2 regions of the Kineococcus mangrovi genome follow, and region 2 is predicted to be linked to the other one. Evidence: riboswitches for the same ligand, from Rfam matches in the RefSeq annotation. Region 2 holds a riboswitch; the other holds the start of a gene.

Region 1 (15,070 bases), on a different contig from region 2:
CGCCCGGATGCTCGCCTGGTACCGGACGCTGACGGGTCTGCGGCGCTCCGTCCCGGCCCTGGCCGACGCGGACCTGCGGGCGGTGCGGGTGGACGTGGCGGGCAACGCCCTCGTCCTGCACCGCGGTGACCACCGGGTCGTGGTGACCCTGGGCGGCGGTGCGGACGTCGACGTCGCGGGCACGCCGGTCGAGGTCGTCGCGGCGTGGACCGAGGGGCCCGGGCCCGAACTGCTCGGCGAGGGCGTGCGGACGGCCTCGGAGGGTGTCGTCGTCCTGCGCGTCGCGTGAGCGGGCCCGACGCACCGGCCGACCTGGTGCGCCGGGCCGCGGTGCGCATCGCGGCGCTGGCCCAGGACGGCCTGACGTACGCCGCCGGGGACCCGGCGAAGGACTACGACGCGGCGCGCTACCGCGAGCTCACCGAACTGGCGGCCGACCTGCTCGCGGCGGCCTCGACGAGCCCGCGGGAGGTCCTGCGCGCGGTGCTGGACGCCGACGCGGGGTACGCCACCCCCAAGGTCGACGTCCGCGCCGGCGTCCTCGACGCGAGCGAGCGGTTCCTGCTGCTGCGCGAGCGCAGCGACGGGCTGTGGTCGTTGCCCGGCGGGTGGGCCGACCCCGGGGACCGGCCGGGTCCGGCCGCCGAGCGGGAGGTGCTGGAGGAGACCGGCTGGCCCGTGGAGGCCGTGAAGGTCGTCGGGGTGTGGGAGCGCGAGGTCCGCGGCAAGCATCCGCCCCTGCCCGTCAGCGTCTTCCACCTGTACTTCCTGTGCCGGGTCACCGGCGAGCGCGTCGCCCCGAGCGAGCTGGAGACGCTGGAGGTCGGCTGGTTCGGCCTCGAGGAGCTGCCGGAGCTGTCCGGGCGCCGGGTCAACCGCTGGGAGCTGGAGCGGTTGCTCGCCCACCACCGCGATCCCACGCTGCCGACGGAGTGGGACTAGTCTGCGCTGTTGCCAACGACCCGCAACAGGCTGGAGCCCCTCCCGTGCGCTGGACCCGCGACGACTCGCGCAGGCTGCTGCGACTGCTCGGCGTCGTGCTGGCGCTGCACGTGCTCGGGTGGGGCGTGCTGGGCCTGTTCGTCGTCCCGCACGGGTACTCGGTCGGTGAGCAGGTGTTCGGCTGGGGCCTGGGTCTGACGGCCTACGTCTTCGGCGTCCGGCACGCCTTCGACGCCGACCACATCGCGGTGATCGACGGGACGACCCGCAAGCTGACCGGCGACGGCCAGCGCCCCCTGTCGGTGGGGTTCTGGTTCTCCCTGGGGCACTCGACCGTCGTGTTCGCGATGGCCCTCCTGGTCGCGACGGGCGCCCGGTTCGCCTCCTCGCTCGTCAGCGACGGGTCCGCGGCCCACGACGCGCTCGGGGTCTTCGGCACCTCGGCCGCGGGCGTGTTCCTGTGGGTGATCGGACTGGTGAACCTCGTCTCCCTCGCCGGCATCCTGCGGACCGCGCGGCGGCGCCGGCGCGGTGAGCTCGACGACGCGGCCCTGCAGCAGCGCCTCGCCCTCGACGGCGCGCTGGCGCGGGTCCTGCGGCGGTTCACCCGCAAGATCCGGTCCCCCCGGCAGATCTACCCGGCCGGGCTGCTCATGGGGCTGGGGTTCGACACCGCCACCGAGGTCGCCCTCCTGGTCCTGGCGGGCACGGCGGCCGTGACGCTGCCCTGGTACGCGGTGCTGGTGCTGCCCGTGCTGTTCACCGCCGGGATGAGCCTGTTCGACACCCTCGACGGGGCCTTCATGAACCTCGCCTACGACTGGGCGCTGGCGAACCCGTTGCGGCGCCTGGCCTACAACGGCGTCGTGACCGGCGTCTCGGTCGCCGTCGCCCTCGGCATCGGCACCGTCCAGCTCACGAGCGTCCTGCACGAGGAGCTCGGGCTCGCCGACGCGGTGACGACCTGGGTCTCGGGCCTGGACACCGAGCACGTCGGGTACGCCGTGGCCGGCCTGTTCCTCCTCGTGTGGGTCGCGGCCCTCGTGTGGTGGCGCGCGACGAACCGCTCCCCCGGTCCGCGGCGCGCGTCCGGCGAACCCGTCTGAGGCGGCGGCCTCACCCCGCGAGCGCCGCCCCGTCCCGGGCCAGCGCAGAGAGCCGCGACACGGCGCGCAGGTACTTCTTGCGGTAGCCCCCGCCGAGGAGCTCCTCGGTGAACACGGCGTCGAAGGGGACGCCGGAGGCGACGACGGGGATGTCGCGGTCGTAGAGGCGGTCGGCCAGGACGACCAGGCGCAGGCCGACCATCTGGTCGCTCACGGTGCTCACGCCCTGCAGGCACACCGCGGACGTCGACCCGACCATGGCGCCGTAGCGGCTGGGGTGGACCTCGGCCAGGTGGGCCAGGACGCGCGCGAACGTGTCGAACGTCGCCCCGCCGCGGCCGGCGGCGACGCGGCGGACCTCCTCGTCCGGCAGCGGGGCGGGGGCGGCGGGCAGCCCGCGGTGGCGGTAGTCCTCCCCGTCGACGCGCTGGACGGCGAACTGGCCGGCGAGCGCCTGGATCTCGCGCTGGAAGTCCTGCGCGGCGAAGCGGCCCTCCCCCAGCGCCCCGGGCAGCGTGTTGGAGGTCGCGGCCAGCTTCACGCCGCGGTCGACGAGCTCGCGCATGAGGCGGGACATGAGCACCGTGTCGCCGGGGTCGTCGAGCTCGAACTCGTCGATGCAGACGAGGTGGTGCGGGGCGAGCGCGTCGACGGCGGGCAGGAAGCCGAGCGCCCCGACGAGGTTCGTGTACTCGACGAAGGTGCCGTAGGCGGCCTTGCGGCCCCCTTCGGTGACGACCTGGTGGTACAGGGAGGACAGCAGGTGGGTCTTGCCGACGCCGAACCCGCCGTCGAGGTAGATGCCGGGCGGGCCCGAGGGCGCGCTGCGGCGACGGAACAGGCCCTTGCGGGCGGAGTCCTGGCGCACCACGGCGTCGCCGAACCCGGACATCCCGGCGACGGCCTCGGCCTGGGAGGGGTGCTCCGGGGAGGGCACGTAGGTGGAGAACCGCACGTCGGCGAAGCGCGGCGGCGGGACCAGCTCGGCGACCAGCTGCTCGGGCGGCACCCGGGGGTTGCGGTCGGCCAGGGAGTCCAGTCCGGCCTCGGGCCGCGGGGGGGAACCGGTCACGAACGCCCAGACTAGTGAGCGCCCGCCGTCCGCGCCGGACGGGTGTGCCAGGATCACCGGCGGCGGGAACGAAGACCGGACCTCCTGGGTTGAACCAGGAGCTGCGGTGGCCGGACCGCCGCCGCCCGCCGAGTCGCAGGAGGATCGACCGTGAGCACGCCGCTGGACACCGACGCCAAGCTCGCCGCGTACGCGCACCCGGAGAAGCTGGTGACGACGGCCTGGCTGGCCGAGCACCTCGGTGAGGACGGGCTCGTGGTCGTCGAGAGCGACGAGGACGTCCTGCTGTGGGACACCGGGCACGTCCCGGGTTCGGTCAAGGTCGACTGGCACACCGAGCTCAACGACCCCGTGACGCGCGACTACGTCGACGGCGAGGGGTTCGCCCGCCTCATGGCGGCCAAGGGCGTCTCCCGCGACGACACCGTCGTGATCTACGGCGACAAGAACAACTGGTGGGCCGCCTACGCCCTGTGGGTGTTCACGCTGTTCGGCCACCCCGACGTGCGCCTGCTCGACGGCGGGCGCGCCAAGTGGATCGCCGAGGGCCGCGAGACGACGACGGAGGCGACCCGGCGCCCCACGACGCAGTACCCCGTCGTGGAGCGTGCGGACGCGGCGATCCGCGCGTTCAAGGAGGACGTGCTCACCCACGTGCAGGCGCCCGGCGGCGGCAAGCTGGTCGACGTCCGCTCCCCGCAGGAGTACACCGGCGAACGCACCCACATGCCCGACTACCCCGAGGAGGGGACGGTCCGCGGGGGGCACATCCCCGGTGCCGACAGCGTGCCGTGGGCGCGCGCGGCCGCCGAGGACGGCACGTTCAAGTCGCGCGAGGACCTCGAGGCGATCTACCGGGACGAGAAGGGCCTGTCCCCGGACGACGACGTCATCGCCTACTGCCGCATCGGGGAACGCTCGAGCCACACGTGGTTCGTGCTCTCCCAGCTGCTCGGTTTCGGCTCCGTCCGCAACTACGACGGTTCCTGGACCGAGTGGGGCAACGCGGTGCGCGTCCCGATCGCGAAGGGGCCCGAGAAGGGTTCCGCGGGAACGTCCGCGTGAGCGGCGCCGCGTCCGAGGACCTGGACCCGATCCCGACCGCCGGGCTGCCCCCCTCGATGGCCGAGGTCATCGAGGACTTCCAGGCGCTGCCGGAGACCGAGCGCCTGCAGCTGCTGCTGGAGTTCAGCCAGGGCCTCAAACCCCTCCCGCCGCAGTTCGAGGGCCACCTCGAGAAGATGGAACGCGTCGACGAGTGCCAGTCACCGGTGTTCGTCTCCGTGGAGGTCGACGAGTCCTCCTCGGTCCACCTGCACGTGTCCGCGCCCCCGGAGGCGCCGACGACGCGCGGTTTCGCGGGTGTGCTGCAGGAGGGGCTGGAGGGTCTGCCGGCGCAGGTCGTCCTGGACCTGCCCGGGGACGTGTGCCACCGGCTGGGACTGGACAGGGCGGTCAGCCCGCTCCGGATGCGGGGCATGACCGGGATGCTGGCGCGGGTCAAGCGCCAGGTGAGGGTCGCGACCGCGACCTGACGGAGGGAACGCACGTGACAGAGCTCCAGGAGCCCGGCAGCGAGCTGCTGGGTCAGCAGCACCCGTCGTTGCCGGTGGTCCGGGTCGGGGAGGCGACGCTGCCCACGACCTCGGGCACGTTCCGCGCCGTGGCGTACCGGCAGGCGGACGGGGTCGAGCACCTCGCGCTCCTGACCGGGGAGGTCGGCGACGGGCACGACGTGCTCGTGCGGATGCACTCCGAGTGCATGACCGGCGACGTGCTGGGGTCGCTGCGCTGCGACTGCGGTCCGCAGCTGCACGCCGCCCTCGACGCGATCTCGGCCGAGGGCCGCGGGATCGTCCTGTACCTGCGCGGCCAGGAGGGGCGGGGCATCGGGCTGGCGGAGAAGATCGCGGCCTACGCCCTCCAGGAGCAGGGCCGCGACACCGTCGAGGCGAACCTCGACCTGGGGCTGCCGGTGGACGCCCGCGACTACACCGGGGCCGTGGCCGTGCTGCGCGACCTCGGGGTGCGCGACGTCGAGCTGATGACGCACAACCCGGTCAAGGTCGAGGCTCTCCAGGCGCACGGCGTGCCGGTCGTGCGCCGGCGCGACCTACCCGTGGCCCCGACGAGCGACAACCTGCGCTACCTGCGCACCAAGCGGGACCGGATGGGGCACCGCCTGCCCGGGGTGGGCTGAGTCGTGAGCATCGAGGCGCGGCCCGCAGCGGGGCGGGCGGGGTCCACCGGCTCCTCGACGGGCCTGGACGACTGGGCCGCGCTGCTGGAGCTGGCCCGGGAGGAGGACCCGCTGCTGGTGGCCGCGGGTCTGCGCGTCCGGGCCGGCGGGGAACTCGTGGACCGCTACGCCCCGCTGCTGCTGGCCGGACGCCGCGGCGTCGTCGCGCAGCTCGGTCAGAGCCTGGACGGCTGCATCGCCACGGCCTCCGGCGACTCCAACTTCGTCACCGGTGAGGCCGACCGGGAGCACCTGCACCGGTTGCGCGCGCTCGTGGACGCCGTCGTCGTGGGGCCGGGGACGGTGGACTCGGACGACCCCCAGCTGACCGTCCGGGCCGTTCCCGGGCCGAACCCCGTGCGGGTGGTCCTGGACCCCCGCAGCAGCCTGCGCGACCGCGCCGTGCTGACCGACCCGGCGACGGTGCACGTGCGCGGCGACCTCGCCCGGGACCCGGTCGCGGTGCTGGACCTGCTGCGCGAGCGGGGGTTGCGCCGGCTCCTGGTCGAGGGTGGCGGCACCACCGTGAGCCGGTGGGTCGACGCCGGGCTCGTCGACCGCCTCTTCCTCACGGTCGCCCCGCTCGTCGTCGGTCGCGGTGGGCGGCGCGGTCTGGCCCTGCCGGACGTCGAACCGCTGCAGGACTGCCTGCGCCCGCCCGCCCGCCGCCACCTGCTCGGTGAGGACGTCTGCTTCGAGCTGGACCTGCGCGCCGGTTAGGGCTCGACGGTCAGGGCCACCGCGACGCGCCGGCCCCTGACCCGTCCCCGGCGCTGCGCCAGCTCCTCCACCGCGTCGAACAGCCGGAACTGCAGGCCGTACTTGCCGGCCAGGACGCGTTCGACCTCGGGCAGCCGCTCGTCGGGCAGGACCTCGGCGGTCCCGTCGACGGGACGGCCGAAGGGCTTGCCCCGCTGACTGCACGGCGCCAGCAGGACGTGGCCGTCGCGGCGGACGCGCTTGACCTTGCCGGTGTCGTCCCGGGTCACGAGCACGAGCCGGCCGTCCCCGAGGGGGGCCACCCACACGGGGGTGGGCACGAGCCGGCCGTCCCGGCGGAACGTCGTCAGCAGGACGTACGAGGTCCCGGCGAGCAGTCCGGCCACCCGGTCCGTTCGATCAGCGCGGTCGGTCACGGTGGAGCACTCCCTCTCTCGCTCTCCTGGTGCAGCACCCCGTCGAGGTCGCGCAGCCGGTCCAGGCCGCGCAGGGCCTGCGTCATCCGCCGGTTCCCCTCGAGCTGCTCGCGGTGCCCGGCCAGGAAGTTCCAGTAGCCGGCGGTGAACGGGCAGGCGTCCTCACCGACCCGCACCTTCGGATCGTAGCGACAGCCCCCGCAGAAGTCGCTCATCCGGTCGATGTAGGCGCCCCCGGAGGCGTAGGGCTTCGTGGCCAGCACCCCGTGGTCGGCGTGCTGGGACATGCCGACCACGTTCGTCGTCATGACCCAGTCGTAGCCGTCGACGAAGTTCCGCCAGAACCAGTCCGCGAGGTCGGCCGGGTGGTACCCGCGCTGCAGGCCCCAGTTGCCCAGCACCATGAGCCGCGGGATGTGGTGCGCCCACCCCTCGTCGCGGACCCCGGCCAGGACGTGGTGCAGGCAGTTCGCCGTCACGGCGTCCGCGTCGAGGTCGGCGAACCACCGCGGCAGCTCCGTCCGGGCGTCCAACGCGTTGCGCTGCTTGTAGTCCTCCCCCAGGTGCCAGTACAGGTGCCAGGTGTAGGAGCGCCAGCCCACGACCTGCCGGACGAAACCCTCCACCGAGGCGAGCCGGACGTCGTGCTCACGGCCGTGCTCCTGGGCCCTGCGGGCGACCTCGACGGGGTCGAGCAGGCCGAGGTTCATCGGCACCGACAGCAACGAGTGCGACATCCACGGGTCCTGGGCCATCATCGCGTCCTCGTAGACGCCGAACTGCTCCAGCCGGTCGGTGAGGAACCGGCGCAGGCCGCTCAGCGCCTCCCGGCGGGTGACGGCGAACCGCCGCGGCCCGTCGGCGCCGGTGAACTCCACGCCCTCCTCGCGCTCCCAGCGGTCCAGGTCCGCGCGGACCTCCTCGTCGATCTCGTCCTCGGTGGGCCACCAGGGTTCGCGGACGTCGAGCGCCGTCCGCTCCTTCGGCGGCCCCTGCCGGTTGTCGTGGTCGTAGTTCCAGGACCCGCCGAGGGGCTTGTCACCGTCCATGAGCAGCCCGTGGTGGCGCCGCACGTCGCGGTAGAAGTCCTCCATGAGCAGGCGCTTCCCGCCGCGCCGGCCGGCCCAGTGCGCGAACTGCCCCTCCGAGACGACGAACCCGCGCGAGGCGAGGACCTCGACGTCGTCCAGGCGTCGGACGAGGCGGCGCGCGGCGTAGGAGGTGGGGTCGCACACGCTGACGGGTTCCCCGCACTCCGCCAGCCCCTCGCGGTAGGTGCGGGCGCGCACGAGGACGGCCTGGTCCCCCAGCTCGGCGGCCCGGTGCCGCAGCGCGGACAGGACGAGGTGGGCCTTGCGGCGGTGGAAGCGGCCCCGGCGGAAGACGTCCACGGACTCCACGAGCAGCACCGGCTGGCGGGGGGCGTCGAGGAAGTGCGGGCCGAGCTGGTCGGCGAACAGCCAGCGCCGGGTGCGCGGGGACCGCTCCGGCAGCTCGTCAGGGGTCACCACGTCCACACTCTGACGACGGACCCGCCCCTCGGCACCCCGGAACGGGTGCCCGGACCGGGCGCGTGCACGCCGAGGGGGTTGCCCCGCCCGCAGCCCGGGTAGTCGTCCTGCGTGGACGCGCCCGGACCTCACACCCTGCTGACCGTCTACCTCGGCGACCACCTCGCCGGGGCGAGCGCCGGACGGGCGCGCCTGGCGCGGGCGGCGCGAGCGCACGCGGGGACGGGGACGGGCCGGGTCCTGGCGGACCTGCACACCGAGGTCGTCGCGGACCGGCGCGAGCTGCTGCGGTGGGTGCGGGTCCTGGGCGTCCGGCGGCGGCGGCACCTGGAGCTGGCGGCCCGCGCCGTGGAGGCGCTGGTCGCGCTCAAGCCCAACGGCCGGTTCGTGCGGCGGTCCCCGTTGCGCGCGGTGGTCGAGCTGGAGGGGCTGCTGCTGGGGGTGGAGGGCAAGGCCGCCGGCTGGCGCAGCCTGCGGGAGCTGGCCGACGCCGGCGGCCCGGCGGCGTCCCGGCTCGACCCGGTGGCGCTGGACGTGCTGATCGAGCGCGCGCAACGGCAGACGGCCACGCTGGAGCGCCTGCGCCGTGCCGCCGTCCGCGACGTCTTCGGTGGCTGAGACGGCCGACCGCGGGCCGCAGGGGACGGAGGCGCAGCGGCGGGCTACTCGTCCTTGCCGAGCCGAGTGGCGCCCTCGGCGTCGCGGGTGGCGCCGGCGGCCTCCTCGCGGGCCCGCTTGAGGGCTTCGGCCGGGTCCTCCAGCACGACGTCGGGCAGACCGGTGTCGTGCGGTGCGTCCTCGCGGTCGGCGCGGCGGCGCGGCGCGTCCCCGTCACCCCCGGCACCCCCGGCACCCCCGTCGGCACCGCCGTGGGCGGAGAACATCGAGCCGAACCCCTTGAGGGCGTCGTTGAGCTCGCTGGGGACGATCCAGACCTTGTTCGCGTCACCGCGGGCGATCTGCGGCAGCGTCTGCAGGTACTGGTAGGCCAGCAGCTTGGGGTCGGGGTCGCCGCGGTGGATGGCGTCGAACACCTGGGTGATGGCCTTCGCCTCGCCCTGGGACTTCAGGATCGCGGCCTGCGCCTGACCCTCGGCCCGCAGGATCTGGGACTGCTTCTCGCCCTCGGCGGTGAGGATCTGCGACTGCTTCAGGCCCTCGGCGTTCAAGATCGCGGCGCGCCGGTCGCGTTCGGCGCGCATCTGCTTCTCCATCGAGTCCTGCACGCTCGCCGGCGGGTCGATCGCCTTGAGCTCCACGCGGTTGACGCGGATCCCCCAGCGGCCGGTGGCGTCGTCGAGGACCCCGCGCAGCTGGCCGTTGATCTGGTCGCGGCTGGTCAGCGTCTGCTCGAGGTCGAGCGAGCCGATGACGTTGCGCAGGGTCGTCACCGTGAGCTGCTCGATGCCCTGGATGTAGTTCGCGATCTCGTACGTCGCCGACTTCGGGTCGGTCGGCTGGTAGTAGATGACCGTGTCGATGCTCACGACGAGGTTGTCGGACGTGATGACCGGCTGCGGCGGGAACGAGACGACCTGCTCGCGCAGGTCGACGTTCGCGCGCACCTTGTCGATGAACGGCACGAGGAAGTGCAGACCGGCGTCCAGGGTGCGTGAGTAGCGCCCGAGCCGTTCGACGATCACGGCCGTGGCCTGCGGGACGATGCGGATCGTCCGGATGACGATCGTCACCACGAACAGGACGACGAGCACCAGGACGATGAGGGTCACGACGTTGTCCATCAGGGTTCCTCCGGGACGGCCGTCGGCGGTGGGGCTGCGGGCAGGGGTCCGACGACGGCGGTGGCGCCGTCGATCGCGGTGACCACGACGTCGACCCCCGCCGCGAAGGCCGGACCCGCCGAACGCGCCGACCACGTCTCACCGGCGAGCTTGACCTGCCCGCCGCGGACGGTGACGTCGGCGAGGACGATCGCGGGCCGCCCGACGAGCGCGGCGGAGTTCGTCGTGCCGACCGGTGGCATCCGCAGCCGGCGCAGCAGGACGGGCCGGATGGTCCCGATGAGCAGCCCGGCGACGGCGGCCGACACGAGCACCTGCCCGACGAAACCCAGGCCGAGCGCGTCGGCGGCGGCGCCTGCGAGGGCACCGCCGGCGAGCATGGCGAAGACCAGGTCGATCGCGGTGATCTCGAGGATCCCCAGGACGAGCGCCGCCGCGATCCACAGCAACCAGCTGCGGTCGAGCACGGCGTCGAGGAACTCCACGGTGATCACCCCCTGGCGGTGATCCTACCCACGCGCCCCTCCGTACTCCGACAGCGGCGGGCAGGAGCACACGAGGTTGCGGTCCCCGGCCGCCCCGTCGATGCGGCGCACCGGCGGCCAGTACTTCGTGCGCGGGTCCATCCCGGCGGGGTAGACGGCCTCGGCCCGCGTGTAGGGGTGGTCCCACTCCCCCACCAGGGAGGCCGCCGTGTGCGGGGCGTGCCGCAGCGGGGAGTCCTCCACGGCCCAGCGGCCGTCGGCGACGTCCTGCACCTCGGCGGCGATGGCGAGCATCGCGTCGCAGAACCGGTCCAGCTCGGCCAGGTCCTCGCTCTCGGTGGGTTCGACCATGAGCGTGCCCGCGACGGGGAAGGACATGGTCGGGGCGTGGAACCCGTGGTCGATGAGCCGCTTCGCGACGTCGTCGACCGTGACGCCGGTGGCCTTCGTCAGGGGGCGCAGGTCGAGGATGCACTCGTGGGCGACGAGCCCGCCCGGGCCCCGGTACAGGACCGGGAACGCCCCGGACAGCCGGGTCGCGACGTAGTTCGCGGACAGCACCGCCTGGACGGTCGCGGCGCGCAGGCCGTCCGGGCCCATGAGCCGCAGGTACGCCCACGGGATCGGCAGGATCCCCGCGGACCCGAACGGGGCGGCCGAGACCATCCCGACGCCACCCGCGTCCGGGGCGGTCGAGGGCAGGAACGGCGCGAGGTGGGAGCGGACCGCGACCGGGCCGACGCCCGGGCCGCCGCCGCCGTGGGGGATGCAGAACGTCTTGTGCAGGTTCAGGTGCGAGACGTCGGCGCCGAACTTCCCGGGACGGGCCAGGCCGACGAGGGCGTTGAGGTTCGCGCCGTCGACGTAGACCTGACCGCCGGCGTCGTGGACGAGGGCGCAGACCTCGCGGATCGACTCCTCGTAGACCCCGTGGGTCGAGGGGTAGGTGACCATGAGCGCGGCGAGGTCGTCGGCGTGCTGGGAGACCTTGGCGCGCAGGTCGTCGAGGTCGACGTCGCCGGCCTCGTCGCACGCCACGACGACGACCTTCAACCCGGCCATGACCGCGCTGGCGGCGTTCGTGCCGTGCGCCGAGCTCGGGATGAGGCAGATCGTGCGCTCGCGGCGCCCCTGCGCCACGTGGTAGGCGCGGATCGCCAGGAGCCCGGCGAACTCGCCCTGCGAACCGGCGTTGGGCTGCAGCGAGACCGCGTCGTAACCGGTCACCTCGGCGAGCCAGCGCTCGAGGTCGGCGACGAGTTCGGCGGTGCCCGCGAGCTGGTCGGCGGGCGCGTACGGGTGCAGGTCGGCGAACTCGGGCCAGGAGATCGGCTCCAGCTCGGTCGTCGCGTTGAGCTTCATCGTGCACGAGCCCAGCGGGATCGCGCCGCGGTCGAGGGCGTAGTCGGCGTCGGACAGCCGGCTGAGGTAGCGCAGCATGGCCGTCTCGGACCGGTGCTGGGAGAACACCGGGTGGGTGAGGAACCCCGACGTGCGGCGCAGGGGTGCGGGCAGGGCGGGTTCGGCGGCCACCTCGGCCACGGCGAGCCCGAAACCGCGCAGGGCCGCGGCGACGTGCGCCTCCGAGGTCGTCTCGTCGACGGTGATCCCGACGTGGTCGGCGTCGACGCGGCGCAGGTTCACGCCCGCCTCCAGGGCGGCGGCGACCACCTCGTCCGCCCGGCCGGGCACGCGCGCCAGGACGGTGTCGAAGAACTCCGCGTGCACGACCTCGACGCCACCGTCGCGCAGCTGCTGCGCGAGGGCCGCGGCGCGGCGGGCCACCTGCAGACCGATGGCGCGCAGGCCGTCCGGGCCGTGCCAGACGGCGTAGCACCCGGCCATGACGGCCAGCAGCACCTGGGCGGTGCAGATGTTCGACGTCGCCTTGTCGCGGCGGATGTGCTGCTCGCGCGTCTGCAGCGCCAGGCGGTAGGCCGCGTTCCCGTCGGCGTCGACGGAGACGCCGACGAGGCGCCCGGGCAGGGACCGTTCCAGGCCCTTGCGGACGGCCATGTACGCCGCGTGCGGCCCCCCCGCCCCCATGGGGACGCCGAAGCGCTGGCTGGACCCGACGGCCACGTCGACGCCGAACTCGGCCGGCGGGACGAGGACGGTGAGGGCGAGCAGGTCGGCCGCGGCGACGGTGACGGCACCGCGGGCCTTCGCGTCGGCGACGACGGCCGCCAGGTCGCGGACCCGGCCCGAGGTGCCCGGGTACTGCACGAGGAGCCCGAACACGTCACCGACCCCGGCGAGCGGGTCGGGCGCGTCGAGGTCGACGAGCGCCAGCTCGATGCCCAGCGGCACGGCGCGGGTGCGCAGCACCGCGAGCGTCTGCGGCAGGACGTCGGCGTCGACGGCGAACACGGCCCCCTCCGGCGCCTTGGAGGTGCGCCGGGCCAGCGTCACGGCCTCGGCCGCGGCGGTGCCCTCGTCGAGCAGGGAGGCGTTGGCGATGTCCAGGCCGGTGAGGTCGGTGACCGCGGTCTGGAAGTTCAGCAGGGCCTCGAGGCGGCCCTGGGAGATCTCGGGCTGGTACGGCGTGTACGCCGTGTACCAGGCGGGGTCCTCCAGGACGTTGCGGCGCACGACGGCGGGTGTGCGGGTGCCGTGGTAGCCGAGCCCGATGAGGGAGGGCACGACGCGGTTGCGGCCGGCGAGGGCCCGCAGGGCCGCCGTCACCGACGTCTCGTCGAGCGCCTCGGGCAGGTCGAGGACGCCGTCGCGGATGCCCGCGGGGACCGCCCGGTCGACGAGCTCGTCGAGGGAGGACAACCCCACGACGTCGAGCATGCGGGCCACGGCCGCCGCACCGGGCCCGATGTGGCGGGCGCTGAACGGCAGGGCGGCGGGTTCGGGGGTGAACTCGGGCAGCTCGGTGGACGCGGGCAGGGACGGCGAGGTCATGGACGCTCCGGAGGTCTGGCGGTGCTCGGACGGACCTCCCCGTCTGTCACCCGCCGCGGACGGCGCGTTCCAGAGCGGCCTGCCCCACGAAGTCCTTCCGCCTGAGAGGTTCCGGGGATGTTGCCCCTTCGGCGCCCCGGCCCGGACGGGTCGGGGTCTCTCCCTCGCGGGGTGATCGGCTCACGGGGAGTCTACGCGGTCCTCGACGCGGGGCGCGGAGGCCGCCTCGGCGCTAGGTTGTGCCCGTGATCACCCTCGCCGTCTGCAGTGCCAAGGGCGGTGTCGGGAAGACCTCGGTCGTGCTCGGTCTCGCGTCGGCCGCCCTCAGCCGCGGGACCAGCACCCTCGTGGTCGACCTCGACCCGCAGGCGGACGCGACGTCGGGCCTGGACGTGAGTGCCCACCGGGACCACGACCTCGCCGCGGTCCTGGAGTCCCCCAAGCGCCGCGTCGCCGAGGACGCGGTCGCACCCAGCGGCTGGGTCGACGACCACCCGGGGCTGCTCGACGTCGTCAGCGGGTCCGCCTCCTCCGCGCGCCGGGACACCCCCGACGCCGACGAGGAGGAGCTCAAGGCCCTGCGGCGCGCGCTGCGCAAGCTCGACGACCACGACCTCGCGATCCTGGACACCCCACCCTCGCTCAACGGCCTCACGCGCTCGGCGTGGCGCGCCGCGGACGCCGTCCTCGTGGTCTCCGACGCCAGCCGCTTCTCGGTCGCCGCCGTGGACCGCACGCTGCGCGAGGTGCGGTCGCTGCGCTCCGCGCCCCGGGTCGTCGGCATCGTCGTCAACCGCTTCACCCAGCGCTCGGGGGAGCAGCGCTTCCGCCTGGAGGAACTGCGGGAGCTGTTCGGCGACCTCGTGCTGGACCCGCTGCCGGACCGCGTGTCCGTCCCGCAGTCCCAGGGCGCGGGGGTCGCGCTGCACACGTTGAAGCCTCGGACCGCCAAGGCGCTCGCCGCGCAGTTCGAGACCCTGCTCGACCGGGTGCTCACCCCCTGAGGGGGAACCTGACCCGGGAACCTGACCCGGCCCGGGGACGTCTCGAGGTGCAGGGAGGGTGCGCGGGGCCTATCTTCTGTGATCAGGTCGTGCGCACCATGGTCCCGATCGGTGCCGCCGCCGCTCTCCCCGTGCACGCCGCGGGTCCTAGGAGGTCTCGTGACGTCGTCCAACACCCCCCTGACCGGGTCCGCCCGCGCTGACGTTCCCGCGCGCGTCGTCCGACCGGTCCGCGCCGCGACCCCGGCCGGTCGCCGCACCGTCGCGGCCGACCCCGAGGTGGAGCGCATCACCGCCCTGGTGGGGGAACTGCGGACCCGGTGGAGCCGGTCGGACGCCGACATCGCGACGCGACTGCGCCCGGGGGTCGACGACGCCCAGCTCGACGCGGTCGAGCGCCAGCTGGGCCTGCTCGTCCCGCGAGCCGCCCGGGCGTGGTGGCGAGCCGTCGACGGGGTCGATCCCGTCCGGACGACGTTCCGGACCAGTTCCCCCACCGTCGGCCCCGGCGGCTGGGTGCCGCTGCGCCTGGAGGACGCCGTCGCCCGCGCCACCGGTCAGGGGCCGGGGCTGGCGGCCCCGCCGGCCCTGCTGCCGATGTTCGCCCGCGACGAGGAGTGCATCGCCGTCCGCCTCGGTTCCGGGCGCGCGGTCGTGGAACAGCTCGTCCTCGTCGAGGACGGTGAGAGCTACCAGCACTCCTGGCGCGTCGGGCTCGACGAGCTGCTCAGCACGTGGGCGGGATCGCTGCTGGCCGCTGTGATCTGGTTGCCGGACGCCCACGACTGGGTGACCGACCCCTTCGCGCTGCAGGCGCTGCCGCGGGCCGAGCTGCTGGACTGAGGGCCGGGGGCCGACCGGAGGACGAGGACCCCGCCCTCCGTCACCGCACCCGCCCCGCGGGTGGTGACGGGCGCTGGGGT
Region 2 (15,070 bases):
GTGCTGATGTTCATCGGCGGCGGCAGCGCCGGCACGGCCGGGGGCATCAAGGTGACGACCTTCGCCGTGCTGCTGCTCCTCATCGTCTCGGAGGTCCGCGGGGACGAGGACGCCACCGCCTTCGGCCGCACCCTGCCCCGCGGCCTGCACCGGCAGGCGCTGACGGTGGCGCTGCTGGGGGTGGGCGCCGTGGTCGCCTCCACGATGGCCCTCCTCACCACCACCCGCTTCTCCCTCGACCAGGTCCTGTACGAGGTGGTCTCCGCGTTCGCCACCGTGGGCCTGTCCACGGGGATCACCGCGCAGCTGCCGACCGGGGGCCAGCTGCTGCTGGTCGCCCTCATGTTCCTGGGCCGCACCGGGACGATCACGCTGGCGACGGCCCTGGCCCTGCGCAGCAGGCCGCGGCTCTACCAGCTGCCGGCGGAACGGGCGATCGTCGGCTGAGCACGTCGGGCACCGCGGGCCCGGTGCACCGTGAGCGTGGCGAGCAGGGCGAGCGCCGAGGTGGTGGACGCACCCACGAGGCCCGACAGCGCGCTGTGCAGCGGGGTCGAGACGTCGAAGCGGCTCGTCGTCCCGGCGGCGGCCCCGTCGATGAGCGCGCGGACGAGGCGCCACCGGGTCAGGTGGTCCTCGGAGCCGTCGGTCCGGTCGTGGCCCGTGCGCTCCCCCGGGGGCGGCAGCCCCTCCCGGGCGCAGGACTCGATGTCGGCACGCCCCGCGGGACGAGCGCCGGTGACGTGGCGCTGTGGGCCGCGGGCTCAGCCGACCGTCACCACGGGACGGCACCGTTGCGGTCGCGGAACTGACCCGTCGGGCCGTCCGGGCCGATGGAGGCGAGTTCGACGATCGCGTCCGTCCCCTCCGTCACGGTCTGCGTGCCGCTGCGCCCGTTGAAGTCGGTCGCCGTGTACCCGGGGTCGACGGCGTTGAACTTCACGTCCGGCAACGCCTTGGCGAACTGCAGCGTGAGCATCGTCAGCGCCGACTTCGAGGACGTGTAGAGCGGGGCGACCACGCTCGACTCCACGCGGTCGGGGTCGTGGGTGGCGGCGAAGGACCCGAGCCCGCTGGAGACGTTGACGACGACGGGGTTCTGCGAGGTCCGCAGCAGCGGCAGGAACGCGTTCGTCACGCGCAGCGGTCCGACGACGTTCGTCTCGTAGACGGCCTGCGCGTCGGCGGCGGTCAGGTCCTCGGCCGGCGTGGTCGGGCCGGAGATCCCGGCGTTGTTGACCAGGACGTCGATCGTGCCCTCGTGCGCGGCGACGTCGGCCGCCGCGGAGGCGACGGACGCGTCGTCGGTGACGTCGATCTGGACGAACCGGGCGCCGAGCGCCTCGGCGGCGACCCGGCCGCGCTCGGGGTCGCGCGCGCCGATCAGGACGGTGTGGCCGGCTTCGAGGAGCCGCCGCGCGGTCTCGTAGCCGAGCGACTTGTTGGCTCCGGTGATGAACGTGGTGGTCATGGGCACACCCTGCACCCCCGGCCCGACGACCGTGCCAGCCCCCCGCGAGGCGGGGTGGACGGGGGGAGGACCCGGGCGACCTCGGCGGCGCGAGGGGCTCGCCGACCACGTCGTCCGGCGGGAGCGGGGTCGCGCGGAACACCCCTCGACCCAGGTCGTCGCGGCCTGGGCCCGGGAACCGTCGACCCGTCCCCGTTCGGGCAGGAACGCGGTGCGGCGCAGCCCCTGCACGGGGCCCGCGGCGGTTCCTGCCGGCTCCGGGGCGCGGACGACGGCGCCGGACCCCGGGCAGCGGCGGCGCGAGCGCGCGCCGGGGCGCCGGTCGGGTCAGCAGCACCCCGCCTCGTCCCCTATGCTGGACGGGCTTCGGCAGCAGTGCCCGAGCGCCACGCCCCCATCGTTTAGTGGCCTAGGACGCCGCCCTTTCAAGGCGGTAGCACGGGTTCGAATCCCGTTGGGGGTACGAGCCGGTCTCGGCCCGGGAGGTGGTCACGACCACCGCCGCGGATCGGGTAAGGTCTTCTCAGCAAGCGCACGACAGCAACACCCAGCACAACAAGCAAGGTCTCTCTGAGGCCCCGTAGCGCAGTTGGTTAGCGCGCCGCCCTGTCACGGCGGAGGTCGCGGGTTCGAGTCCCGTCGGGGTCGCTCGTCGTGCCGGTTCGTCCGGCCCGGCACGGCCAGGTAGCTCAGTTGGTAGAGCGTCCGACTGAAAATCGGAAGGTCAGCGGTTCGACCCCGCTCCTGGCCACCTGGAACAGCTTCCCGAAGGGCCCCGGTGCACCGCACCGGGGCCCTTCGTCGTGCCGGGCGGACGGCGTCTACCCTCCTGGCGTGCCTGCGACCTCCTCGATCCCCAGCCCCGTCGTCCTCGCCCCCGCCGTCCTGGGCGGGTACGCCCTCGGCCGCGCGACGGGGAACCGGAAGCTGGCCGGGGCGGCGCTCGCGGCCGGGCTCGGCGTCGTCGTCCCCCGCTGGGCGGCCGTCTCGCCCGTGCTGGCCGCCGCCCTGGCCGCCGGTGCGGTCGGTCTCGTCGGGGCGTCGCACCCGCTGTCGCGGCGGACCGGGCCCTGGCCCGCCGTGCTCACCACGACCGCGGCGGCCGCCGCCCTCGCGGCGGCCGGCGACCGGCTCACGGCGCGCTGACCCTCACCGCTGCGTCGCGGTGAGGTCGCGCACCTGCGCGTAGCGCTCCCGCACGGCCGGCGTCGGGTCGGCCTCGAAGGTCTCCGCCGGACCCAGCGTCCACTCCGGCGGCGCGTCCCCCCCGGCGAGCACCCACGCCGCCTGCCGGGCCGCGCCGTCGGCGACGTACTCCCCGGGGGCGGGCACGACGACCGGACGGCCCAGGACGGCCGGGGCCAGGACGCGCACGGCCTCCGAGCGCGCCCCGCCGCCGACGAGGACCACCCGGCCGATCGCGCAGCCCTGCGCCTCCAGGGCGTCCAGACCGTCCGCGAGCCCGCACAGCAGCCCCTCCACGGTCGCGCGGGCGAGGTGGGCGGGCGTCGACGTCGCCAGCGTGAGCCCGTGCAGCGCGCCCGTGGCGTCGGGCCGGACGGGGGTGCGTTCGCCCTCCAGGTACGGCACGAGGACGAGCCCGCCGCTGCCGGCGGGTGCCGACAGGGCGAGGCGGGACAGCTCGGCGTGGTCCACCCCGAGCACCCGCGCCGCCGCGTCGAGGACGCGCGCCGCGTTGAGGGTGCAGACGAGCGGCAGGTAGCGGCCGGTCGCGTCGGCGAAGCCGGCGACGAGCCCGCTGGGGTCGTGCGTCGGGGCCTCGCTGACGACGCTGACGACCCCCGAGGTCCCGATGGACACGACGACGTCGCCGACCTGCGCGCCGACCCCGAGCGCGGCGGCCATGTTGTCCCCGGTCCCCGGCCCCAGGCGCGCCCCGCGGGACAGGGCCGAAGCGCTGTCACCGGCGGCCTGCGCCGGCCCCAGGACGTCCGGCAGGGACGGCACCGCGCCGAACGCGCGCTCCAGCAGGTCCGTCCGGTAGGTGCCGTCGGCCGGGGAGAAGTAGCCCGTCCCGCTGGCGTCGCCGCGGTCGGTGACCAGGCGCGCGGCGCCCCCGCCGGCGAGGCGGTGCGTCAGCCAGTCGTGCGGGAGGCAGACCGCGGCGGTGCGGCCGACGGCGTCCGGTTCGTGCTCGGCGATCCACCGCAGCTTCGTGATCGTCAGGGACGCGACGAGGACGCTGCCGACCTGCTCGGCCCACGCGCCCGGTCCGCCCAGCTCGGCGGTGAGGTCCGCGGCCGCGGCCGCGGACCTCCCGTCGTTCCACAGCAGGGCCGGCCGGACGACCTCACCGGCCTCGTCGAGCAGGACGGCGCCGTGCTGCTGGGCCCCGACCGCCAGCGCGTCCACGTCGTCGAGGCCACCGGCGTCGGCGACGGCGGTCTCGAGCGCCCGCCACCAGTGCGCGGGGTCGACCTCGGTCCCGTCCGGGTGGGCGGCACGCCCGGACCGCAGCAGCTCCCCCGTCGCCGCGTCCCGCACGACGACCTTGCACGACTGGGTCGAGGAGTCGATCCCGGCCACCACACCCGCACCTTCGCTGGTCATGGGCCCACCCAACACCATCGCGGCGCGGCGCCGGAGCGGGCCCGAACCGTCCCCGTGGGCCGTCCGGGCTGCCACGTCGCGACCGGGATGCCGGAACCTCTGCAGAACATGTACCGTTGGGGGCACGGAGAGATGACAGCTGCTCCGGGGTCAGCACAGACTGCCCCGGCCGACGCGCGAGGGGGTCGACGCCATGGGGCGCGGCCGTCAGAAGGCCAAGCAGACGAAGGTCGCTCGGGAGCTGAAGTACTTCAGTCCCGACACCGACTACAACGCTCTGCAACGTGAGCTTCACGGGCCCGACCCGTACCGCCAGACGGGGCGCGACACCGCCCCCGAGGCGCCGGAGTCTGACGTGGAAGACGACGACTCGGACGACAACCCCGAGAACTGGTCGAAGTACACCGCCACGGACGACTACGACGACTGGACGTCCAAGCGCCGGGCTTGACCGGGCGCACGGAAGACCAGGTCGCGCAGTAGCTCGCGGCACCGCACGAGGCGTGGCGATCCCCCGGACCTCACCAGCCCTGGTGGGAACCCCGGAGGACCGTCACGCCTCCTGCGATCCCCTTGCCGTTGCTCGCGCCGTCCTCCGCGGTCCGCTGCCGGACCTCACCGCACACCCACGCCGGGATGCCGGCCTGCTCGACGGTGTCGACGACGGCCTGCGCCTGCTCGGCGGACACCACGGCGATCATGCCCACCCCCAGGTTCAGGGTGCGCTCCAGGTCGTCGGTCGGCACCCGCCCGAGGTCGCGGACGACCGAGAACACCGCGCCCGGGGTCCACGTCGAGCGGTCGACCTCGGCGGTCACGTCGGCGGGCAGGCAGCGCGCCAGGTTCGCGGCCAGACCGCCGCCGGTGACGTGGCTCATGGCGTGCACCCCGCCGGTGGCCAGCGTCGCGAGCGCGGGCTGGGCGTAGATGCGGGTCGGGACCAGCAGCTCCTCGCCCAGGGTGCGGCCGAACTCCTCCACGTGCCGGTCGTAGGCCCAGCCGGCGTCGGCGACGACGCGCCGCACGAGGGAGTAGCCGTTGGAGTGCAGCCCGGAGGAGGCCATCGCCACGAGCACGTCCCCGGCGCGGACCTTCTCGGCGCCGAGCAGCTCGTCGGCCTCGACGACCCCCGTGACGGCACCGGCCACGTCGTACTCGTCCGCGCCCAGCAGCCCCGGGTGCTCGGCGGTCTCGCCGCCGACGAGGGCGACCCCGGCCTCCTCGCAGGCGCGCGCGATGCCCGCGACGATCGCGGCCATCCGCTCGGGCACGACGCGGCCGCAGGCGATGTAGTCCGTCATGAACAGCGGCGCCGCGCCGCAGACGACGACGTCGTCGACGACCATCCCGACGAGGTCGGCGCCGATGGTGTCGTGCACGTCGAGCGCCTGGGCGACGGCGACCTTCGTCCCGACGCCGTCGGTGCTCGTCGCGAGCAGCGGCCGGCGGTAGTCCTTCACCGCGGACACGTCGTAGAGCCCGGCGAACCCGCCGAACCCGCCGACGACCTGCGGGCCCTGCGTGCGGGCGACGGACGCCTTCATGAGCTCGACGGCGCGGTCGCCCGCGACGACGTCGACGCCCGCGGAGGCGTAGGTCGTTCCACTCACTGCTGGGCTCCCTCGGGGACGTCGTGCTGGTGCCGGGTGACGGCGGTGATCGGGAGGCGCGGCTTGTCCATCGAGCGCTCACCGAGCCGGTCGAGGTCGTTGAGCGGAACGGGGTACTCCCCCGTGAAGCACGCCGAGCACAACCGGTCGGCGGGCTGCTCGGACGCGGCGATCATGCCCTCGGCCGAGATGTAGCCCAGGGAGTCCGCGCCGATGCTCTGGGCGATGTCCTCGACGCTCAGGCCGTTGGCGATGAGCTCGGCGCGGGTGGCGAAGTCGATGCCGTAGAAGCACGGCCACTTCACGGGCGGGGAGGAGATCCGGACGTGGATCTCGGCGGCACCGGCCTCGCGCAGCATCCGGATGAGGGCGCGCTGGGTGTTGCCGCGCACGATCGAGTCGTCGACGACGACGAGCCGCTTGCCCGCGACGACGTGCTTGAGCGGGTTGAGCTTGAGCCGGATGCCGAGCTGGCGGATCGTCTGGCTGGGCTGGATGAACGTCCGGCCCACGTAGGAGTTCTTCACCATCCCCTGGCCGTAGGGGATGCCGGACTCCTCGGCGTAGCCGATGGCCGCGGGCGTGCCGGACTCCGGGGTGGGGATGACCAGGTCGGCCTCGACGGGGTGCTCGCGGGCCAGGACCCTGCCCATCTCCACGCGCGACTCCTGGACGACCTTGCCGTTGATGGAGGTGTCCGGGCGGGCCAGGTAGACGTACTCGAAGACGCAGCCCTTGGGCGCGGCCTCCGCGAAGCGGGTGCTGCGCAGACCGTCCGCGTCGATCGCGATGAGTTCGCCGGGCTCGATCTCGCGGACGAAGCTCGCCCCGCAGATGTCGAGCGCGGGCGTCTCGGAGGCGACGACCCAGCCGCGGTCCAGCCGGCCCAGGACGAGCGGGCGGATGCCCTGCGGGTCGCGGGCGGCGTAGAGGGTGTGCTCGTCCATGAAGACGAGGGAGAACGCGCCCTGCACGTGCGGCAGGACCTCGGCGGCCGTCGCCTCGAGGGTGTGGTCGGGGTCGCCGGCGAAGAGGGCCGTGAGGATCGCGGTGTCCGTGGTGTTCCCGCGGGCGATCTCGCTGGGCGAGGGGCGACCGCGCAGCGGCGGCTGCGGGGCGCTGGGGTAGCGCTCGGCGAGCATGTCCCGCAGCGCGAACTGGTTCGTCAGGTTGCCGTTGTGGGCGAGCGCGACCGTGCCGCCGGCGGTGTCGCCGAGCGTGGGCTGCGCGTTCTGCCAGCCGCCGCCACCGGTCGTGGAGTAGCGGGCGTGCCCGACGGCGATGTGCCCCTGCAGGGACTCCAGCGCCGACTCGTCGAAGACCTGGGACACCAGCCCGGTGTCCTTGAAGACGAGGATCTGCTCGCCGTTGCTCACGGCGATGCCGGCCGCCTCCTGGCCCCGGTGCTGCAGGGCGTAGAGGCCGTAGAAGGTGAGCTTGGAGACTTCCTCGCCCGGCGCCCAGACCCCGAAGACGCCGCACGCGTCCTGGGGTCCCTTCTCGCCGGGGAGCAGGTCGTGGTTCAGACGTCCGTCACCGCGGGCCACGACCCGAGTGTGTCACACCCCCGAGCGCTTGCCGCTCCGCCGACGGGGTTCGGCCCGGGTCCCGGTGCGCCGGTCGACGAGGACCGCGACGAGCGCACCGAGCAGGACGAGGACCAGCCCGAGGGAGCAGAACAGGTAGCCGAAGAGGGCCTGCTGGGAGTACCCGTCCGAGGGCGGCGTGGTGATCGCGATGGCGCCGGAGACGACGAACGCGACCACCAGGCCCGTCAGCCCGAAGGACCGGAACCGGGGCGCCCGACGGCGCGTGACCTGCACGAACGCCGTCCCCTCGCGCTCGACCTCCCCCTGGGGGGCGTCGGGGGTCGGGTCCTGCGTCGGCTCGCTCACGGGAGAACGCTACGGGCTCAGGCGGGCTCCGGCGGCACGAGGGGCAGCAGCTCACCCAGGTCGGTCCGCTGGCCGCTGGCCTGGACCCGTCCGCCGGCGCGGGCCTCGGCGAAGCTCAGCCGCCCGGTGGCCAGCGCGATCCAGGTGGGCCCGTCCATCTCGACGACCGCCGGCGGGGTGCCGCGGGTGTGCCGGGGGCCCGCGACGACCTGGACGGCCGCGAACGGGGGCACCCGCACCTCGACGCTGCCGCCCGGGTAGCGGGCCGCCAGTTCCTCCAGCCCGTACCGGACGGCGGTCGCGAGGAGGGGACGCGGCGGCTTCCCGCCCCCGTCGAGGACCCGGGTCACCTCCCGGACGGCGGCCAGGCCCTCGGCGGGATCGGTGCGTCGACGCGGGGGCACGGGCTCATGCTCGCACCCGTCCGGTGGCGCGCAGCGCGAGCGCCACCGCACCGAGGAGGGCGAGCACGACCCCGGCCAGGACGGGCACCGAGACGGCGAACGCGACCCCGGCGCTCGAGCTGACCCCGACCGCGAGCGCCGGGACGGCCATCCCGAGGTAGCCGGCCAGGAACACCCCGGCCGTGGCCTCCCCGCGCGCTCCGGCCGGGGCCAGGGCGACGGCCGTCGCGAGGGCCCCCTTGAGCAGGGCCCCCACCCCGGCGCCGGCGACGACACCGCCGCCGACGAACAGCGCGACGGAGCCGGCGAGGACCCCCGCGCCCAGGACGACGACCCCCGTCGCGGTGAGGACGAGGCCGAGCCGGAGCTGGTGGTCGGGGTGCAGGTGGGTCAGGAGGACCTGGCTGACCGCGGCGGCCGCGAAGACGGCGGAGGCCGTCGCCCCGCCGGGGACGGGACCGGCGTGCCCGAGGGTGGACAGGACCGACGGCGCCAGCGCGCTGAACAGGCCCAGGACGGCGAACAGCCCGAAGGCGGCGAGGGCGGCGGCGAGGTAGCGACCGCGGGCCTGCGGCGGGACGGCGACGCGCTGGGCGCGGTAGGGCCGGTGCTCGGCGCGGACGTCGGCGGGCACGGTCTCCGGAACGGTCCGCACGGCGACGGTCAGGACGACGAGCAGACCGAGGAAGAGCAGGTGCGGGACGCGCAGCGGGTCGCCGAGGTGCCCGACGAGGAACCCCGCGAGCAGGGAGCCGAGCCCGAGGCCGCCGAGGTTGGCGGCCGTGGCGACGACCGCGGCCGTCCCCGGACGCGTCGAGGCGCTCCGGCCGTGCAGCTCGGCGAGCCAGGCCGTCGCGGTCGGGGTGAGCGCGCCGACCGCGAGACCAGTCAGGACGCGGGCCACGACGAGCACGACGACGTCCGGGGTCAGGGCCAGGAGCAGGGCCGCGACCGCTTCGAGCGCGAGCGCCGGCACGAGGACGCGGCGCCGGCCGAGGTGGTCGGACAGGTGCCCGACGGCGAACAGGCTGACCGCGACACCGGCCGCGTAGACGGCGAAGGCGACGGTGACCACGACGGTCGGCAGCCCGTCGCGCTCGCGGTACAGCGCCCACAGCGGGGTGGGGACGGTGGCGAAGGCCATGGCCGTCGTGAAGGCGGCGGCGACGAGGAGGAAGCCCGCGCCGTGCCGGCGCGGGGACGGGACGTGCCGGGGTGCGGTCGTGCTCGCGGTGGTGGTCACGGGAGCTGCAACCCCGGGGGGAGGTGGTCCTTCCGTCCCATCGGTGGCCGGTGGGACCATCCATCGGGAAGACCGGTGGGAGGGGTCGTGGACCTGACGCAGCTGGAGACGTTCCTCGCCGTCGCCGAGGCGGGGACCATCAGCGCGGCGGGGCGGCGGTCGGGGTCGGCGCAGTCGACCGTCAGCACCGTCCTGCGCGCGCTGGAGGACGACCTCGGGGTCACCCTGTTCACCCGCACGTCGCGGCGGGCCGTGCTGACCGACGCCGGGCGGGCGCTGCTGCCGGAGGCGCGTCGGCTGCTGGCGGGGGCGGCGGAGGCGCGGACGGTGGTCCGGGAGGCCGAGGCGGGACCCGCCGGCCCGCTGACGGTCGGCGTCGTCACGACGATGCACCCCGTCGACCTGCCCTCGCTGCTGAGCACGTTCACCACGGCCCACCCGCGGGTGTCGGTGTCGATGCGCGTGGTGGCGGACGGGTCGCGGGGGTTGCTGCGCGGGCTCGTCGACGGCGAGCTGGACGTCGCGTTCCTGTCCTGGCCGTTCCGGCCACCGGCCAGCGTCGAGCTGCGACCCCTCGTGCGGGCCCCGTTCCGGCTGCTCGTGCCGCCCGCCCACCCGGCGCCGGCGGACCGGCCGGTGGCGCTCGCGGACCTGGCCGGGGAGCGCTGGGTGGACGGCCCGCCGGGGTTCGGCAACCGGCTGCTCGTCGACGCGGCCTTCGACCGCGTCGGGGCACGGCGGACGGTCGCGGTGGAGGTGCCGGACGTCTCGACGTTCGGCAGCTACGTGGCGGCGGGGCTGGGGATCGCGTTCGTCCCCGGGACGGTGCCCGTGCCGCCGGGGGTGCGGGAGCTGGTGCTGACCGAACCACCCCCGCAGTGGTCGCTCGCGCTCGCGACGCGGCGCGCCACCCCGGAGCGGCCGGTGCGCCGCGCCGTCGACGCGTTCGTGGCGCAGGTGCGGCTCAGCGCCCGGGGGCGCCGGCCCCCGCCGTGACGCGGGCGCTCGCGGCTCACCGCTCCCGGCGGTAGAACGGCAGGGCGACCACCTCGACCGGCAGCTCGGTCCCCCGCACGTCCACACCCAGGCGCGTGCCGGGCTCGGCCAGCTCGGCGTCGACGTACGCCATGGCGACGGGGTGCCCGAGGGTGGGCGAGAGGGCGCCGCTGGTCACCTCCCCGACCCCCCGGCCGGCCGCGACGACGGCGTACCCCGCCCGGGGCGCCCGGCGGCCCTCGCCGCGCAGCCCCACCAGGACCCGCGCGAGCGGCTCCTGCGCCGACCGCTGCAACGCCGCCAGGCCCACCGCGCCGGGCTCCTTGTCGAGGACGACGACGCGACCCAGCCCGGCCGCGAAGGGGGTGACGTCCCGGCTGAGCTCGTGCCCGTAGAGGGGCATCCCGGCCTCCAGGCGCAGGGTGTCGCGGCAGGCCAGCCCGGCCGGGACCCCCCCGTGCTCACGGGTCGCGGCGAGCAGGGCGTCCCACACCCGGCGGGTGCGCTCGACGGGGACGAACACCTCGAAGCCGTCCTCCCCGGTGTAGCCGGTGCGCGCCAGCAGGACCTCGACGCCGGCCAGCACGGCGCCGACCGAGCGGTAGTAGCGCAGCGTCGCCAGGTCGACGCCCGCCGAGGGGTCCAGGAGCGGGGCGACGATCGCCACCGACGCCGGTCCCTGCACCGCGACCAGGCCCCAGCGGGCCGTCTCGTCCGCGACGTGGGCCTCGAAGGGGCGGACCCGGTCGGCCAGGGCGACGACGACGGGCTCGACGTTGGCGGCGTTGGCCACGACGAGGAACTCCTCCTCGCCGAGGCGGTACGTCACGAGGTCGTCGACGATGCCGCCGTCGTGGTCGACGACCATCCCGTAGGCGGCCCGGCCGACCGCCATCGTCGAGGGGCGGCCCACGAGGGCGGCGTCCAGCGCGCGGGCGGCCTCGGGGCCGGTGACGCGGATCTCGCCCATGTGCGAGAGGTCGAAGAGCCCGGCGCTGGAGCGCACGGCCTTGTGCTCGGCGAGGTCGGAGGCGTAGCGCAGCGGCATCGACCAGCCGGCGAAGTCGGTGAAGGACGCGCCCAGCTCGGCGTGCGCGGCCGCCAGCGGGCTCGCGGCGGGCGTGGTCTCGGAGGTGGTGCTCGTGCTCACGGGGTTCCTCTCGTCACGGCCGCGCGTCGCGACCGGGCTGGACCCCCTCTGTCGCGGAACCTGAGAGCTTCACCGTCACCCGCTGCGTGGTGACGGTTTTCCCCGTGGGTGAGGACCTGCGCGGTCCTGCTTTCCAGAGCGGCCTGCCCGTGGCGGTACGTGGACCTGAGAGGTTCCGGGGTGGTTGCTCCTTCGGTGCCCACCGCGGACGGCGGGGCTCTCCCGCCGGGGCGGAGCGGCCGAGTGTTCAGTTGTCCCGCACAGCGTGGCACACCCCGGGACCCGGTGCCCCGGGTGTTCACCGGCAGGAGTTCAGGTAGGTCAGGGTGCGGGTCGCGACGGGCAGGGGCGTGTCGAACGAGGCCAGCGGGTACATGTCCTGCTCGACGATCGCGAACAGGTCGCGCCCCAGACCCTCCAGCGCGGTGAGGACGGGGGGCATGGCGGGCACGCCCCGCGGCGGTTCCACCATGACGCCGAGGGCGACGGCCTCGCCGAAGGGCAGGTCCTGCGCCTTCACCCTCGCGACGACCGCCGGGTCGACCTGCTTGAGGTGGACGTAGGCGATGCGGTCCGGGTGGTCGGCGATGATCTTGAGGCTGTCCCCGCCGGAGTAGGCGACGTGGCCGGTGTCGAGGCACAGCTTGACGACGTCGGGGTCGGTGATCTGCAGGAACCGGTCGACCTCGGCGTGGGTGTCGATGTGGGTGTCGGCGTGGGAGTGGACCGCGACCTGCAGCCCGTACCCGTCGCGGACGTCCCGGCCGAGGCGGTCCATCCCGGCGGCCAGCCGCGCCCACCCCTGCGCGTCGAGCTCGCGGGGTTCGATCTGCTCGCCGGTGGTGTCGCTGCGCCACTGGCCGGGGATGACGACGAGGTGCGTGCCGCCGAGGGCCTGCGTGAGCTTCGCGACCTGCTCGACCTGGGCCCACGCCTCGTCGTAGTGGTCGGGGCGGTGCAGCGCGGCGAAGATCGTGCCGGCGGAGACCTTCAGGCGCCGCTCCTCGAGCTCGTCGGACAGTTCCGCCGGGTCGGTCGGCAGGTACCCGTACGGGCCGAGCTCGATCCACTCGTACCCGGCCTCGACGACCTCGTCGAGGAACCGGGACGCGGGGGTCTGCCGTTCGTCGTCTGCGAACCAGACGCCCCAGGAGTCGGGGGCGGTGCCGATGGTGATGGGTCGGGCCATGGGGGACCTCACGTCCTCGTGCGGGTGCGGTGGGGTGGTCGGGTCAGACGAGGGGGCGCTGGCGCGCCTTGTGCCCCTCGTACCAGGTGCGGGCCGTGCGGGTGGAGTCCAGGTGCGAGACCTCCGAGACCGGGACGTCCCACCAGCCGCCGCCGTCGGGCGCCTCGGAGTACAGGTCGGTCTCGACGTGCACGACGGTCGACTCGCTCGACGCCTTGGCCTCCCGCAGCGCTTCGACGAGTTCCTCGCGCGTGCCCGCGCGTACCGCGCGCACCCCCAGGCTCGCGGCGTTCGCGGCGAGGTCGACGGGCAGCTCGTCGCCCTCCAGCCGACCCTCGGGGGTCCGCCGCCGGTACTTCGTGCCGTACCGCTGGGACCCGTGCTGCTCCGACAGGGCGCCGATCGAGGCGAACCCGTGGTTCTGCAGGATGACGACGATGAGCTTGACGCCCTCCTGCACCGCGGTGACGAGTTCGGTCGGCATCATGAGGTACGACCCGTCCCCGACGGTGACGAACACGTCCCGGTCGGGGGCCGCGAGCTTCACCCCGATCGCCCCCGGGATCTCGTAGCCCATGCAGGAGTAGCCGTACTCCACGTGGTACTGCTTCGGGTCGCGGCTGCGCCACATGCAGTGCAGGTCCCCGGGCAGCGAACCCGCGGCGCACACCACGACGTCGCGGTCCTCGGCCACCTCGTCGACCGCGCCGACGACCTCGGCCTGCGCCAGCAGACCCGTGCGCTCGCCGATCCCGGAACGGAAGAAGGAGTCGACGACCCCGTCCCACTCGCGGTTCAGGCGTGCCGCCCGCTCGCGGTAGGCGTCCGGCGTGGAGAAGTCCGCGAGGGCGGCGGTGAACGCCTCCAGCGCGACCTTCGCGTCGGCCTGCACCGGGACACCGGCGTGCTTGACGGCGTCCAGGGCCGCGACGTTGACGTTGACGAACCTCACGTCGGGGTTCTGGAACGCCGTGCGCGAGGCCGTCGTGAAGTCGGAGTACCGCGTCCCGACACCGATGACGACGTCGGCCTCGGCGGCGATCTCGTTGGCCCCCGTCGTGCCGGTGGAACCGATCGCGCCGAGGCAGAGCGGGTGGTCGTAGCGGATCGCGCCCTTGCCGGCCTGGGACACCCCGACGGGGATGCCGGTCGTCTCCACGAACTCCTTCAGCGCCTCGGTGGCCCGGGAGTACACGACCCCGCCGCCGGCGACGAGCAGCGGCGCCTTCGCCGAGCGGACGAGGGCGACGGCCTCGTCGATCGCCACCTGCTCGGGCACGGGCCGGGCGATGCGCCAGGTCCGCTCGCGGAACAGCTCGACGGGGAACTCCCACGCCTCGGCCTGCAGGTCCTCCGGCAGGCAGATCGTCGCCGCGCCCGTCTCGGCGGGGTCGGTCAGCACGCGCATCGCGCCCAGCAGCGCCGACGCCAGCTGCTCGGGCCGCCAGACGCGGTCGAAGAACTTCGACAACGGGCGGAACGCGTCGTTGACCGACACGTCGTAGCCGTGGGGCTGCTCCAGCTCCTGCAGCACCGGGGAGGCGACGCGCGTGGCGAACACGTCGCTGGGCAGCAGCAGCACCGGGATGCGGTTGACCGTCGCCAGCGCGGCGCCCGTCAGCATGTTCGTCGACCCCGGGCCGACCGACGCCGTCACGGCGAGCGTCTGCAACCGGTCCTGCTGACGGGCGTACCCGACGGCCGCGTGGACCATCGCCTGCTCGTTGCGGCCGGTCATGTAGGGGACCTGGGACGGCGCCGTCCAGTCGTCGCCGAGGGCGCCCTCCTGCGCTTCCAGCAGGGCCTGCCCGACCCCGGCCACGTTGCCGTGCCCGAAGATGCCGAACACCCCGCCGAAGAACGGCCGGCGCTCGCCGTCGCGCTCGGAGAACTGGGCCTGGAGGAAGCGGACGACGGCCTGGGAGACCGTCAACCGGACCGTCGGCACGGCGGGGTTCGCAGGGACTGCGCTCATCGGGTTTCTCCCAGTTCTCGGGCGGTGCCCGGTGCGGTCACTTCGGGGCGGAGTAGAACGGTAGCCGCGGGTCGACGCGCTGCCCGTCCCAGGTCGAGCGCACCCAGCCGTGGGCGGGGTCGTCGCAGATCTTCCAGGCCCGCTCGTCCTCGGGGCCGGCCATGACGTTGAGGTAGTACATGTCGTAGGCGGGCGAGGCGATCGACGGACCGTGCCAGCCGTGCGGGATGAGCACCACGTCGCCGGAGCGCACCTCCTCCAGCACGTCGATCGGCCGGTCCGGGTCCTGCTCGTCGCCGTAGACCTGCTGGATCCCCACCCCGCCGGGCACGGTGGGGACACCGTCCGGGGCCAGGGCGCGGAACCGGTAGTAGTAGATCTCCTCCAGCTCGCTCTCGACCTCGCTGCTGCGGTCGTGCCGGTGCGGCGGGTAGGAGGACCAGTTCCCGCCCGGGGTCAGGACCTCGCAGGCGATGAGCTTGTCGGTCTCGAACGCCGCGGGGGTCGCGAAGTTGTTGACCTGCCGGCTGGCCTGCCCGGCGCCGCGCAGTTCCACGGGGACACCG

Evidence for each region. A riboswitch is a leader RNA that binds a small molecule or an ion and turns the genes downstream of it on or off. The one in region 2 is predicted to bind glycine.
Region 1: another riboswitch for glycine. It lies ahead of gcvP (aminomethyl-transferring glycine dehydrogenase); the one in region 2 lies ahead of gcvT (glycine cleavage system aminomethyltransferase GcvT).

Annotation. Positions count from the first base shown of each region.
Region 1 is NZ_JBGGTQ010000005.1:62,480-77,549, reverse strand. It holds gene treZ (malto-oligosyltrehalose trehalohydrolase) at 1-289, shown strand, start outside; gene AB2L28_RS11690 (NUDIX hydrolase N-terminal domain-containing protein) at 286-942, shown strand; gene nicT (Nickel transporter NicT) at 987-2,048, shown strand; gene zapE (cell division protein ZapE) at 2,059-3,120, opposite strand; gene AB2L28_RS11675 (sulfurtransferase) at 3,271-4,185, shown strand; gene AB2L28_RS11670 (SufE family protein) at 4,242-4,655, shown strand; partial or broken gene ribA (GTP cyclohydrolase II) at 4,697-5,320, shown strand; gene AB2L28_RS11660 (RibD family protein) at 5,411-6,079, shown strand; gene AB2L28_RS11655 (PPOX class F420-dependent oxidoreductase) at 6,076-6,465, opposite strand; gene AB2L28_RS11650 (cryptochrome/photolyase family protein) at 6,492-8,012, opposite strand; gene AB2L28_RS11645 (hypothetical protein) at 8,118-8,624, shown strand; gene AB2L28_RS11640 (SPFH domain-containing protein) at 8,669-9,748, opposite strand; gene AB2L28_RS11635 (NfeD family protein) at 9,748-10,242, opposite strand; gene gcvP (aminomethyl-transferring glycine dehydrogenase) at 10,258-13,143, opposite strand; glycine riboswitch at 13,223-13,318, opposite strand; gene AB2L28_RS11625 (ParA family protein) at 13,389-14,147, shown strand; gene AB2L28_RS11620 (SMI1/KNR4 family protein) at 14,307-14,990, shown strand; gene AB2L28_RS11615 (MerR family transcriptional regulator) at 15,070-15,070, opposite strand, start outside.
Region 2 is NZ_JBGGTQ010000002.1:384,370-399,439, forward strand. It holds gene AB2L28_RS04900 (TrkH family potassium uptake protein) at 1-447, shown strand, start outside; gene AB2L28_RS04905 (SDR family NAD(P)-dependent oxidoreductase) at 776-1,471, opposite strand; tRNA gene AB2L28_RS04910 (tRNA-Glu) at 1,862-1,934, shown strand; tRNA gene AB2L28_RS04915 (tRNA-Asp) at 2,046-2,119, shown strand; tRNA gene AB2L28_RS04920 (tRNA-Phe) at 2,150-2,222, shown strand; gene AB2L28_RS04925 (hypothetical protein) at 2,306-2,617, shown strand; gene xylB (xylulokinase) at 2,621-4,042, opposite strand; gene AB2L28_RS04935 (DUF3073 domain-containing protein) at 4,236-4,493, shown strand; gene purM (phosphoribosylformylglycinamidine cyclo-ligase) at 4,564-5,652, opposite strand; gene purF (amidophosphoribosyltransferase) at 5,649-7,199, opposite strand; gene AB2L28_RS04950 (hypothetical protein) at 7,212-7,547, opposite strand; gene AB2L28_RS04955 (sterol carrier family protein) at 7,565-7,951, opposite strand; gene AB2L28_RS04960 (MFS transporter) at 7,956-9,194, opposite strand; gene AB2L28_RS04965 (LysR family transcriptional regulator) at 9,282-10,190, shown strand; gene gcvT (glycine cleavage system aminomethyltransferase GcvT) at 10,207-11,340, opposite strand; glycine riboswitch at 11,383-11,482, opposite strand; glycine riboswitch at 11,484-11,575, opposite strand; gene AB2L28_RS04975 (TIM barrel protein) at 11,639-12,529, opposite strand; gene iolD (3D-(3,5/4)-trihydroxycyclohexane-1,2-dione acylhydrolase (decyclizing)) at 12,573-14,504, opposite strand; gene iolB (5-deoxy-glucuronate isomerase) at 14,542-15,070, opposite strand, start outside.